Regions from separate parts of the Pseudomonas sp. LARHCG127 genome, predicted to be linked through region 1. Evidence: predicted binding sites of a transcription regulator. Region 1 holds the regulator's gene; each other region holds the start of a gene.
The links. The regulator sigma-54, encoded in region 1, starts transcription at its own class of promoters, with help from an activator protein. The targets are predictions, from matches to a motif close to ANTGGCATNNANNTTGCTNT.

Region 1 (4,494 bases):
TCAAGATGTTGATGGCCGCCGGCGTGCAGACCGCTATCATCAGTGGCCGAAAGACCCCGGTGGTCGAGCGGCGCGCGAAGAACCTCGGCATCCCGCACCTTTACCAGGGGCGCGAAGACAAACTGGTGGTGCTGGACGAGCTCTTGGGCCAACTCAACCTAAGCTATGAACAAGTGGCCTATCTCGGTGACGACCTGCCGGACCTGCCGGTGATTCGCCGGGTCGGCCTGGGCATGGCCGTCGCCAACGCGGCCAGCTTCGTGCGCGAGCACGCCCACGGAATCACCACGGCGCGAGGCGGCGAAGGTGCCGCCCGTGAATTCTGTGAACTGATCCTGCGCGCCCAGGGCCGTCTCGAAGCGGCCAACGCCGCGTACCTGTGAGCCATTTATGCTGAGCAAAAAGATTCGCACCGTTGTGGTGTTTGCCTGTATCGCGGCGATTTTCGCCGCGGTGGGCTATTGGAACATCAGCCCTGAACGGTTTCTCGACCAGCCTGCGGCCCAAGTCGAGGAAAAGATCGACTGGTACGCGACCAACACCCACACCCTGCAGTACCTGCCCGACGGCAAAGTGCAATATGAGATGACGTCCGACAAGGTCGACCACGTCAAGGCCACTGACATTACGCTGGTCACCAAGCCGGACTTGAACATATTCCGCGGCACCGATTTTCCCTGGCATGTGCAGAGCGAGCACGCCGAAGTCAATTCCGGTGGCACCGAAGTGGAACTAATCGACTCGGTACGCATCGCCCGGACCGACGAGAAAAACCGTACGACCATCATCACCAGCACACGCATGACGGTATTCCCGCAGCAAGAATATGCGCAGACCGAGCAACCCGTTAGAATCGACGGCGCCGGGGGTGTATCGACTGGCACGGGAATGAAGGCGTATTTGAAGGAAAGCAGGATACACCTGCTATCGAACGTAAGAGGACAGTATGAAGCTCGCTAAAACCCTCCCTATTTTGCTCAGTCTGGGCGCAGCACTGGGAAGCGCGAGCGCCTGGGCTCTTCCCACCGACCGCGACCAGCCTATCCGCATCCAGGCCGACGACGCGCAACTCGACGACAAGAATGGCGTCGCCACCTATAAAGGCGACGTGATCATCACCCAAGGCTCGATGAAGGTCACCGGCAACACCGTGACCATCACCCGCACCCAGTCCGGCGATATCGACGTGGTGACCTCGGTGGGCAACCTGGCCTATTTCGAGCAGATGCAAACCGCAGGCGACACCAAGCCGGTACAAGGCTACGGGGTGACCATCCAGTACCACGCCTCCCAGGATCGCGTGGTCCTGATCGACCGTGCCAAGGTCGTCGACAAGGACAACAACGTCACCCAAGGCGAGAAAATCGTCTATGACACAAACAAGAAACTCGCCAGCGCCGGTCGCGCCACCGGCAGCAAGGTGACCGAGCAGCGTCCGCGGATCGACATGGTGATCCAGCCTAAAAAGAAAACCGAGCAGAAGGCCCAGTAATGGCAACTCTGAAAGCTCAGCACTTGGCCAAGAGCTACAAGAGCCGTCAAGTCGTGCGTGATGTCAGCCTGTCCATCGACAGCGGCCAGATCGTCGGCCTGCTCGGCCCCAATGGCGCGGGCAAGACCACTTGCTTCTACATGATCGTCGGCCTGGTCCAGGCCGATCAGGGTCGCGTATTGATCGACGACCTGGATGTCAGCCACCAGCCGATGCACGGCCGCGCGAAGGCCGGTATCGGCTATTTGCCGCAAGAAGCGTCGATCTTCCGCAAACTGTCGGTGGCCGACAACATCATGGCAATCCTCGAGACCCGCAAGGAACTCGACAAGGCCGGCCGTCGCCAGGAGCTGGAAAGCCTGTTGCAGGAATTCCACATCAGCCACATTCGCGACAACCTGGGCATGAGCCTGTCCGGTGGTGAACGGCGTCGCGTGGAAATCGCCCGCGCCCTGGCCACCGCGCCGAAATTCATCCTGCTCGACGAACCGTTCGCCGGCGTGGACCCGATCTCGGTGGGGGACATCAAGCAGATCATCCATCACCTCAAGGCCAAGGGCATCGGCGTGCTGATCACCGACCACAACGTGCGCGAGACGCTGGACATCTGCGAAACCGCCTACATTGTCAATGACGGTCAGTTGATCGCCGAAGGTGACTCCGCTGCGATCCTGGCCAACGACCTGGTCAAGGAAGTGTACCTGGGCCATGAGTTCCGCCTGTAAGCACACGTGTCTGGCGAATTGCCCGGGCGTCGTTTGATTTTATTATGGCGACGCTCTAGGCAAACACTTCAGTTTCAGGCATATAATTTGCTTAAGTTTGGCGCTCCGGCGCCCTGTAGTGGATGGCGCATGTGCGCCGGCGAATAAGGTGTTAAGCCCCTGCCATGAAACCATCGCTAGTCTTGAGAATGGGCCAGCAGCTGACGATGACACCGCAGCTGCAACAGGCCATCCGCCTGCTCCAATTGTCGACCCTGGACCTGCAACAGGAAATCCAGGAGGCCCTGGAGTCCAATCCGATGCTCGAACGCCAGGAAGAAGGCGACGACTTCGATAACACCGATCCGCTGGCCGACAACGTCGAGCAAAAGACCAACACCGAGATCCCGGAACCGTCCTACCAGGAAGCCGCCCCGACGGTGGACAACCTCGAGGAGGGCGAATGGAACGAACGCATTCCCAACGAGCTGCCCGTGGACACGGCCTGGGAAGACGTCTACCAGACCAGCGCCAGCAACCTGCCAAGCAGCGATGACGACGAGTGGGACTTCACCACCCGCACCTCTGCCGGCGAGAGCCTGCAAAGCCATCTGTTGTGGCAACTGAACCTGGCACCGATGTCCGACACCGATCGCCTGATCGCCGTGACCCTGATCGATTGCATCAACAACCAGGGCTACCTGGACGAGACCCTCGAGGAAATCCTCGAAGCCTTCGACCCCGAGCTCGACATCGAGCTGGACGAGATCGAAGCCGTCCTCCATCGCATCCAGCAGTTCGAGCCGGCCGGCATCGGCGCTCGCAACCTGGGCGAGTGCCTGTTGCTGCAATTGCGCCAGCTGTCCGCCAAGACGCCGTGGCTGGCCGAAGCCAAGCGACTGGTCACCGATTACATCGACCTGCTGGGCGGTCGCGACTACAGCCAACTGATGCGCCGCATGAAGCTCAAGGAAGATGAGCTGCGCCAGGTCATCGAGCTGGTGCAGAGCCTCAACCCGCGCCCCGGCTCGCAGATCGAATCCACCGAGCCTGAGTACGTGGTGCCCGACGTGATCGTGCGCAAGCACAATGATCGCTGGCTGGTGGAGCTCAACCAGGAGTCGGTGCCCAAGCTGCGCGTCAACGCCCAGTACGCCGGCTTCGTCAAGCGTGCCGACACCAGCGCCGACAACACCTTCATGCGCAATCAGCTGCAGGAAGCCCGCTGGTTCATCAAGAGCCTGCAAAGCCGCAACGAAACATTGATGAAAGTTGCCACCCAGATCGTCGAGCATCAGCGCGGCTTCCTGGAGTACGGCGATGAAGCGATGAAACCCTTGGTCCTGCATGACATTGCCGAGGCCGTGGGCATGCACGAGTCGACGATTTCCCGGGTGACCACCCAGAAATTCATGCATACCCCCCGGGGCATCTATGAATTGAAATACTTTTTCTCCAGCCACGTCAGCACCTCCGAAGGCGGCGAATGCTCGTCCACGGCCATCCGCGCGATCATCAAAAAACTGGTGGCTGCGGAAAATCAGAAAAAGCCGTTGAGTGACAGCAAGATCGCTGGTTTACTGGAGGCACAAGGCATTCAGGTGGCCCGCCGTACCGTCGCCAAGTACCGTGAATCCCTCGGGATCGCGCCTTCGAGCGAACGCAAGCGGTTGATGTAACAAGGCCACGCCACAGCGTTCCAGTGGCAGGCATTTCTGCCTGCCGCTTTATGCACTGGCAACGAAGGAGAAGCTGTATGCAAGTCAACATCAGTGGACACCAACTGGAAGTGACCGAACCCCTGCGCACCTACATCGGCGAAAAACTCGACCGATTGGAGAGGCATTTCGACAAGATCACCAACGTGCAAGTCACGATGAACGTCGAGAAGCTGCTGCAGAAAATCGAAGCCACGCTGCATATTCCCGGCGGAGAAGTGGTTGCCAACGCAGAGCACACAGACATGTATGCCGCGATTGACCTGCTGACCGACAAGCTGGATCGCCAACTCAAAAAGCATAAGGAAAAGACCCAGAGCCTCCTCCAGGGCGCCACCGGTCGTTAACCCCCCCAATCCATGATCCGACTAGAAACCATCCTGACCCCCGGCCGTTCCCAAGTGAACGCGCCGGGCGGCAGTAAAAAGAAAGCCCTCGAACAAATTGCCAACCTGATCCACCGCGAGGTGCCTGATCTGGTGATGCAGGACGTCTTCGAGGCCCTGGTTGCCCGTGAAAAACTCGGTTCCACCGGTTTTGGCAACGGCATCGCCATTCCTCACTGCCGTCTCAAGGGGTG
Region 2 (4,494 bases), on a different contig from region 1:
TCCTTGATGTTACGGCTAGTCACGAACTTGCCTTCGCGGCCGCAGAACGGCGAGTCGTTGACCTGGAAGGTCATCGAAACGGTAGGTTCGTCAACGGTCAGCGGCTTCATCGCTTCGACGTTCAGTGGGTCGCACAGGGTGTCGGAGATGAACAGCTGGTCGAAGCCGCTGATGCAGACGATGTCGCCGGCCGCTGCCTCTTCAACGTCGATGCGGTGCAGGCCGTGGTGACCCATCAGCTTGAGGATACGACCGTTGCGCTTCTTGCCTTCAGCGTCGATGGCAACCACCGGGGTGTTCGGCTTGATGCGACCACGGGCGATACGGCCAACACCGATCACACCCAGGAAGCTGTTGTAGTCCAGTGCCGAGATCTGCATCTGGAACGGACCGTCACGGTCGACTTTCGGTGCCGGTACGTCGTCGACGATCGACTGGTACAGCGGGGTCATGTCTTCCGCCATGGCGGTGTGGTCCAGGCCGGCAATGCCGTTCAGGGCCGAGGCGTAGACGACTTTGAAGTCCAGCTGTTCTTCGGTGGCACCCAGGTTGTCGAACAGGTCGAAGATCTGGTCCAGAACCCAGTCCGGACGCGCGCCTGGACGGTCAACCTTGTTGATGACCACGATCGGACGCAGGCCGGCTTCGAACGCCTTCTTGGTCACGAAACGGGTTTGCGGCATAGGGCCGTCTTGAGCGTCAACCAGCAGCAGTACGGAGTCGACCATCGACATCACGCGCTCTACTTCACCACCGAAGTCGGCGTGGCCCGGGGTGTCCACGATGTTGATGTGGTAGCCGTTCCAGTTGATGGCGGTGTTTTTCGCCAGGATGGTAATACCGCGCTCTTTTTCCTGGTCGTTGGAGTCCATCACGCGCTCGTCGTTGAGCTCGTTGCGCTCCAGGGTGCCGGATTGACGCAAGAGTTTGTCTACCAGGGTGGTCTTACCATGGTCAACGTGAGCAATGATGGCGATGTTGCGTAGATTTTCGATCACTTGTGTATCTCGATCAGAGGATTCGGTGTGCTGACAGGTCGTGGCAGCGATTTACGTTGAGTCCGACAGTTACAGCGTGTCGGCGGCGTCGGGGGGCCGGTGACGCAGGCCACAGGCATACAGCCCCGGGCACTTAGCTCGGTCGATAAACGCGCACATTGGCATGCCCCTCACTGAGCAAATGGTGGGCATGCAGGCGACTCATCACGCCTTTGTCGCAATACAGCAGGTACTGGCGAGTAGGGTCCAGTTCCTTGAAACGCGCGTTCACTGCATAGAACGGCATCGTTTTTACCTCGATGCCGGCGACACTCAGCGGGTCGTCTTCAGCGTCATCCGGATGGCGGATGTCGATGATGATCTGACCGGCCAACGCTTCGCCGACTTCTTCAATTTGAACATCCTGGCCCAATTCATCGATCACCCGATCGATCGGCACCAGCCTGGCGTTTTCGAGCGCTCGCTCGAGCACCGCCATGTCGAATTCTTTCTCTTCGTGCTCTACCCGCCCGCGCTTGGCCGCCGTCTTCGGATTGACCGAGATGACGCCACAGTACTCGGGCATGTGCCGGGCAAACTCGGCGGTGCCGATTTCATTGGCCTGGTCGATGATGTCCTGCTTGTGGCTGGCGATCAGTGGACGCAGGACCAGCTTCTCGGTCACGCAGTCGATCACCGACAGGTTCGGCAACGTCTGGCTCGACACCTGGGAGATCGCCTCGCCGGTCACCAGCGCGTCGATTTGCAGGCGGTCGGCAATTCGTGAAGCGGCGCGCAACATCATACGCTTCAAAATGACGCCCATATGACTGTTATCGACTTTGCCGAGAATCTCGCCCAGGACTTCCTCGAACGGCACACTCACAAATAACACGCGTTGGGAGCTGCCGTACTTCTTCCAGATGAAGTGCGCCACTTCCATCACGCCCAATTCATGGGCGCGCCCGCCCAGGTTGAAAAAGCAGAAATGGCTCATCAACCCGCGACGCATGATCTGGTAGGCGGCTACCGTGGAGTCGAAGCCACCGGACATCAGCACCAGGGTCTGCTCCAGCGAACCCAGCGGATAACCGCCGATGCTGTTGTGCTGGCTGTGGATCACGAATAGCCGCTGGTCGCGAATTTCGATGCGGACTTCGACTTCCGGATCTTTCAACGAAATACCGGCCGCGCCGCATTGCCGGCGCAATTGGCTGCCGACGTACTTCTCCACATCCATAGAGCTGAACGCGTGCTTGCCCGCACGCTTGCAACGCACCGAAAAGATCTTGCCGGTCAGTGCGTCACCATAATGAAGCATGCACTTGGCAAGGATGTCGTCGAAATCACCCAACGGATATTCGTCGACTTGCAGAAAATGCGCGATGCCCGGCATGCAGCTCAGGCGCTCGGTCATTTCCTTCAGGACCTTGGGTTCGCTGACACGGGTTTCCAGCTCGAGGTTGTCCCACACGCCATTCACCACCACAGCCGGGTCCAGGTCTCGGAGCACAGCACGGATGTTCTTGGCCAACTGGCGGATGAAACGCATCCGTACCGGGCGGCTCTTGATGGTGATCTCGGGGAAGACTTTTACGATTAGTTTCATGAAAACAGCGCGCGAACGGCCAGCCGAAAAAGGGGGGCGCGGATTATAGCGGAAATTGCTCAAGGTTTAACCAGTTTCTGTGCAGATGGTTTTACATGCACCAAAACAGGTCATTATCGATTGACGGCGCCACATTGCAGTGCGTTATTGTCTGACAATCTGTGATTTACGCCTTTAAAAGCGTGGATTTGGTGCAAAAAACCCATGCTGGGGCACTGGCATGCAATTTGCTCCCTTGTGAGGCAGGTTGCCTTGGCAGAGTATTCGCGCCGGCATCACCCATATCTAAGGGCACTCCACTACCCGCCCGAAGCCACCCGGAGGACATATGTCGAAGTCGGTTCAACTCATCAAAGATCATGACGTCAAGTGGATTGATCTGCGCTTCACTGACACCAAAGGCACTCAACATCACGTGACCATGCCGGCCCGTGATGCGCTGGACGACGAATTCTTCGAAATCGGCAAGATGTTCGACGGTTCCTCCATCTCCGGCTGGAAAGGCATCGAAGCCTCCGACATGATCCTGATGCCGGACGACGAAACCGCCGTCCTGGACCCGTTCACCGAAGAGCCGACCCTGATCCTGGTCTGCGACATCATCGAACCTTCGACCATGCAAGGCTATGACCGCGACCCACGCGCCATCGCCCACCGTGCCGAGGAATACCTGAAGTCCACCGGTATCGGCGACACCGCTTTCTTCGGCCCTGAGCCTGAGTTCTTCATCTTCGACTCGGTCAAGTTCAAGTCCGACATCTCCGGCTCCATGTTCAAGATCTTCTCCGAACAAGGTTCGTGGATGTCCGACCAGGACGTGGAAGGCGGCAACAAAGGCCACCGTCCAGGTATCAAGGGCGGTTACTTCCCGGTTCCACCGTTCGACTTCGACCACGAAATCCGTACCTCCATGTGCAACGCACTGGAAGAAATGGGCCAGACCGTCGAAGTTCACCACCACGAAGTGGCGACTGCCGGCCAGAACGAAATCGGCGTGAAATTCAACACGCTGGTCAAGAAGGCTGACGAAGTACAGACCCTCAAGTACTGCGTACACAACGTGGCTGACGCCTTCGGCCGCACCGCGACCTTCATGCCGAAGCCTCTGTACGGCGACAACGGTTCGGGCATGCACGTTCACATGTCGATCTCCAAGGACGGCAAGAACACCTTCGCAGGCGAAGGCTATGCCGGCCTGTCGGACACCGCCCTGTACTTCATCGGCGGTATCATCAAGCACGGTAAGGCCCTGAACGGCTTCACCAACCCGTCGACCAACTCCTACAAGCGTCTGGTCCCAGGCTTCGAGGCTCCGGTCATGCTGGCCTACTCGGCTCGCAACCGTTCCGCCTCGATCCGTATTCCTTACGTGAACAGCCCTAAAGCCCGCCGTATCGAAGCACGCTTCCCGGATCCGGCTGCCAACCCGTACCTGGCCTTCGCTGCACTGATGATGGCCGGCCTGGATGGTATCCAGAACAAGATCCACCCTGGCGATGCCGCTGACAAAAACCTGTATGACCTGCCGCCTGAAGAGGCCAAGGAAATCCCACAAGTCTGTGGCAGCCTGAAAGAAGCCCTGGAAGAGCTGGACAAGGGCCGTGCGTTCCTGACCAAGGGCGGCGTATTCAGCGATGACTTCATCGACGCTTACATCGCACTGAAAAGCGAAGAAGAAATCAAGGTTCGCACCTTCGTACACCCACTGGAATATGAGCTGTACTACAGCTGCTGATCCAGTAAGCGCCGCCACGCACGGCGTGAACTAAAGAGAGGCCTCCTTCGGGAGGCCTTTTTTATGGGGGCAGGTTAAGTGCATGATGCCTCGTCGCTCCCCCACAGAAGACGAGACTGACCATGACGTTGCGCTTCAAGCTCTGCCTTGCCCTGTCTGCCGCGCTGCTGGCT
Region 3 (4,494 bases), on a different contig from region 1:
CGTTGATGGTCAACGAGGCCGAGGTATGCTGCAGCCACAGATGCAACAGACCAACACGACACGCCTTGAGTTCAGGCAGGCCGGCCAGCAACTCGTCCGTCACCAGATGAAAGCCCCGGGGCCTTGCCCGCAGGGTTATCAGCGTCTGTTGCCACATACAGATCTCCGCACGTTCGGCGCGCATTCTAGCGCGCTCTGGGAAAAAACAAAGGCCCTAATATTCTTGCTTCGATGTAAGCCTTTGGCGGTATAAAAACCCATGTCGCATCCACAACAAAAGGCGTCGGAAAAACCGCCGCATCCTGTGAGCAATGACAAATTCCAGGCAAAAAAATGCCCGGCGAACCGGGCATTTTTTAGGGCGCGTATTTACAGGTTATAGCCACGCTCGTTGTGCTGGGCCAGGTCCAGGCCCACGGCTTCTTCTTCCTCGGTGACACGCAGACCCATGACGGCATCCAGCACCTTGAGGATGATGAAGGTGACGATCCCGGTGTAGACCACCGTGAAACCCACGCCTTTAAATTGAATCCACACTTGCGCGCCGATGTCGGTCACGGTGCCGAAGCCACCCAGTGCCGGAGCGGCGAACACACCGGTCAGGATCGCGCCGAGGATACCGCCGATGCCGTGTACGCCAAAGGCGTCCAGGGAATCGTCATAACCGAGCTTGCGCTTGAGGGTGGTAGCGCAGAAGAAGCACACCACGCCCGCCGCCAAGCCGATGACCAGGGCGCCCATCGGGCCCACGGTGCCGGCAGCCGGGGTAATTGCAACCAGACCGGCGACCACGCCCGAGGCAATGCCCAGCGCGCTTGGCTTGCCGTGGGTGATCCACTCGGCAAACATCCAGCCCAGCGCCGCCGCAGCGGTCGCGATCTGGGTCACCAGCATCGCCATGCCGGCGGTGCCGTTGGCGGCGACAGCGGAACCGGCGTTGAAGCCGAACCAACCGACCCACAGCATGGCCGCGCCCATCAGGGTATAACCCAGGTTGTGCGGCGCCATTGGGGTGGTCGGGAAGCCTTTGCGCTTGCCCAATACCAGGCACGCCACCAGACCTGCGATACCGGCGTTGATGTGCACCACGGTGCCGCCAGCGAAGTCCAGCACGCCCCAGTCCCACATCAGGCCGCCGTTGCCGGACCAGACCATGTGCGCAATCGGTGCATACACCAGGGTGAACCACACGCCCATGAAGATCAGCATGGCGGAGAACTTCATCCGCTCGGCAAATGCGCCGACGATCAGGGCCGGGGTGATGATGGCGAAGGTCATCTGGAAGGTAATGAACACCGCTTCAGGGAACAGCGCCGCCGGACCGGTGATGCTCGCCGGCGTGACGCCCGCCAGGAACGCCTTGCCCAGGCCACCGACGAAGGAGTTGAAATTGACGACGCCCTGCTCCATGCCGGTGGTGTCGAACGCGATGCTGTAGCCATAGATGACCCACAGGACGCTGATCAGACCGGTAATGGCAAAGCACTGCATCATCACGGAAAGAAGGTTTTTCGACCGGACCATACCACCGTAGAACAGTGCCAGGCCGGGAATGGTCATGAACAGTACAAGAATCGTGGCCGTGAGCATCCAGGCGGTGTCGCCGGAGTTCAGGACAGGGGCTGCCGCTTCTTCTGCCATGGCCAGGCCAGGCATTGCGAAGGACAACAGGGCTCCTAGCCCTGCGAATTTACGCAGAGTCATATTGTTTTCTCCTGGGGCGTTGGGTTTGGCGGCTTAGATGGCGTCGGTATCGGTTTCGCCGGTACGGATGCGGATAGCCTGTTCCAGATTGACCACAAAGATCTTCCCGTCACCGATCTTGCCGGTGTTGGCGGCCTTGGTGATTGCCTCGATCACCCGGTCAAGATCCTTGTCGTCAATGGCGACATCGATCTTCACCTTGGGCAGGAAATCGACCACGTATTCCGCGCCGCGATACAGCTCGGTGTGGCCCTTCTGCCGACCGAAGCCCTTGACCTCAGTAACGGTAATGCCCTGCACGCCGATCTCGGACAACGACTCGCGCACGTCGTCCAACTTGAACGGCTTGATGATGGCAGTGACTAGCTTCATGAAACTTTCTCCCGAATTGGTGGACTTGCCCCAGGAAAACAAACCCGACTCAAGTCTAAGCGCAGTGCCTGGCTTTGTAACGCGTCGTCGGCCCAAGTTGCCCGACAGGTGCCAGTTAACCGATCCTGACGAAACTCCCCGTTCCGCCTGCTGCACTGCATTCGTCACAGCGACTGCATCAGTGCATGGGTCATCAGCCTCTAAGCAGAAACCTTGCCATCTGCACCCAAACCCTCTGATTTCAATCTCTTGGCCACCTGCTTGACGTGCACTGCGTCATGAACCGCAACGTTACGCACAACAACAGTGCAGCAACGCCCGGCGCAATGCGCGAAAAGCGTGCATCCCTGGCTTGCGAATTGACTATAGACACTGCGTGGTACACTGCCCGCCATCGTTTCCAGGACACCTGTACATGCTTGCGCCCAAAGACCTCCTCGACGCCCTGAGCGGCCACGCCTCCCGCCTCTTGAGTGGTGACACGCCGCTGCCCAAAAGCGAAATCGAAAGCCAGTTCAAGGCCCTGCTGCAAAGCGGCTTCAGTAAGCTGGACCTGGTCAGCCGGGAAGAATTCGACAGCCAGATGGTCGTACTGGCCCGGACCCGGGCGCGGCTCGAAAGCCTGGAGGCCAAGGTCGCGGAGCTGGAAGCGCGACTGGCTCCGGCACAGGAATAAGCAGCCCCTGCAGGCCACTCAACCCCTCGCAACATGTTGAGACGGGGCCGGGCTCAGTGCCAGCGGCAGCTCCAGGATAAACAGCGCGCCCCTGCCCGGCCCGGCGCTCTGCACGGTCAGATCGCCGCCCATCTCGTGCGCAGCCAGGATGCAGCTGTGCAGGCCAAAACCATGGCCGTCGACACGCGTGGTGAAGCCGTGCTCGAACACCCGCGCCAGATTGTCCTGCGCGATCCCCTCGCCGTTGTCCTCGATCTCGACCCGCACGCGCCCCTCGTCAACGACCTTCAGGCGCAGGACGATCTGCGGCGGCCGGTTCGTACCCGCGTCCAGCGCCTGCTTGGCGTTGTTGATCAGATTGACCAGGATCTGCAGCACTCGGTGCTTATCCAGCGGCATTTGCGGGGTATCGCTGAATTCCTTGATCAGCGTGATGTGGTGGCGGGCCAGGGACACATCGCAAATACGCACGACATCCTCGACCAACTCCCGCAGCGAGCCCGGCTCCAAGACACTGGCATTACCGGCGTAGGACTGCTGGGTGGCGACGATTTCCTTGATGTGGTCGATTCGACGGGTCAATTGGGCCAGCTCGGCGATCATGCCTTGCTGCTCGACGGCCAGCGCGTCGGCAAGCTTGTCGAGATAGTCGGGTAGCGCGCGCCCTTTCGGATCAGTGCTGATGAAGTCGCCGAGGTCATCGGGATGGTCCTTCATCAACTGGGCGACCTTGGCCACCGCAGGCCCCTTGGAGGTGTGCACCTTATCGTAGAGGACCTGGGCTGACACATTGACACTGTTGAGCACATTGCCCACGTTGTGCAGCACATTGGTGGCGATCTCCGCCATGCCGGCCCGGCGCGCAGTGGTCACCAGTTCGGCCTGCGCCTCGCGCAACTCGTCGTTGACCTTGGCCAGTTGCTGTGGGCTGGGAATCTTCAGGGCCGCCGGCACCAACCGGACCAGCAGGATGGCGGTAATCACCGAGGCGATCGCAGTGATCACCTTGACCAGCGCCGACAGCCAGTAATAGGGCTGCCAGATGGTCAGGATCTCCAACACGTGGCTGGTCCCGCAGGCCAGGATAAACACGCCGAAAGCCGCCAGCATCCAATCGAACGGCACATCCTTGCGCTTGTGGATGAAGTACAGGAGGGTGAAAGGGATGGTGACGTAGGACAGGGTGATCAAGCCGTCGGCGATCACATTGGTCCACAGCAAATCCGGACGCCACATGTAGCAATGCCCGTGAGGCATGAAGCGCTTGTCGGTTAACAGAGCCAGCAGATCGTTCATGGCCACTTCCTCGCTGTGCCGTTGATACCGCCAAGTGCCGACTGGGCAAAATCGAGTCTAGCAGGCCGGTCCCGGACAATTTGCCCACCGGCGGAGCTTTTTTGTAGGGCTCCCGTGATAGTGAAGAAAGCGCAAAGGTTCACAACCTGAAGACACTGGCAGCCGAGTGCCAAGGGAGTTGCACAAGGTTAGCGCGGAACGACTTAACGCTCCGCGCTCTGTCACATGGACAACCGTGAACCTCTATGGCCTGTCCAGCTTCACCGCAGATTCAGCCATCCAATAGCCCTCCCGCCAGAATTTGTAGTCTGCAAACTCCCCATGTTTTTGTGGCCACTTGCCGTGATTATCGATAGGAAAGCGAGTTAAATGCACCCTATTGCGCAGTGGCCGGTAACACGCCACGTCATCAACAACCTGGGTATCCGGAAAAATATCTTCAGCCA

Region 2: the regulator sigma-54 is predicted to act here: its motif matches at 2,801-2,820, upstream of glnA (type I glutamate--ammonia ligase).
Region 3: the regulator sigma-54 is predicted to act here: its motif matches at 2,278-2,297, upstream of glnK (P-II family nitrogen regulator).

Annotation. Positions count from the first base shown of each region.
Region 1 is NZ_JBIXJT010000015.1:78,236-82,729, reverse strand. It holds gene ACIPQ1_RS23195 (KdsC family phosphatase) at 1-383, shown strand, start outside; gene lptC (LPS export ABC transporter periplasmic protein LptC) at 391-960, shown strand; gene lptA (lipopolysaccharide transport periplasmic protein LptA) at 947-1,492, shown strand; gene lptB (LPS export ABC transporter ATP-binding protein) at 1,492-2,217, shown strand; gene ACIPQ1_RS23175 (RNA polymerase factor sigma-54) at 2,382-3,875, shown strand; gene hpf (ribosome hibernation-promoting factor, HPF/YfiA family) at 3,953-4,261, shown strand; gene ptsN (PTS IIA-like nitrogen regulatory protein PtsN) at 4,274-4,494, shown strand, end outside.
Region 2 is NZ_JBIXJT010000010.1:4,875-9,368, reverse strand. It holds gene typA (translational GTPase TypA) at 1-998, opposite strand, end outside; gene thiI (tRNA uracil 4-sulfurtransferase ThiI) at 1,132-2,586, opposite strand; gene glnA (type I glutamate--ammonia ligase) at 2,915-4,321, shown strand; gene ACIPQ1_RS17830 (chorismate mutase) at 4,444-4,494, shown strand, end outside.
Region 3 is NZ_JBIXJT010000002.1:216,028-220,521, forward strand. It holds gene ACIPQ1_RS04440 (secondary thiamine-phosphate synthase enzyme YjbQ) at 1-157, opposite strand, end outside; gene ACIPQ1_RS04445 (ammonium transporter) at 370-1,704, opposite strand; gene glnK (P-II family nitrogen regulator) at 1,738-2,076, opposite strand; gene ACIPQ1_RS04455 (accessory factor UbiK family protein) at 2,492-2,752, shown strand; gene ACIPQ1_RS04460 (sensor histidine kinase) at 2,771-4,048, opposite strand; gene ACIPQ1_RS04465 (hypothetical protein) at 4,292-4,494, opposite strand, start outside.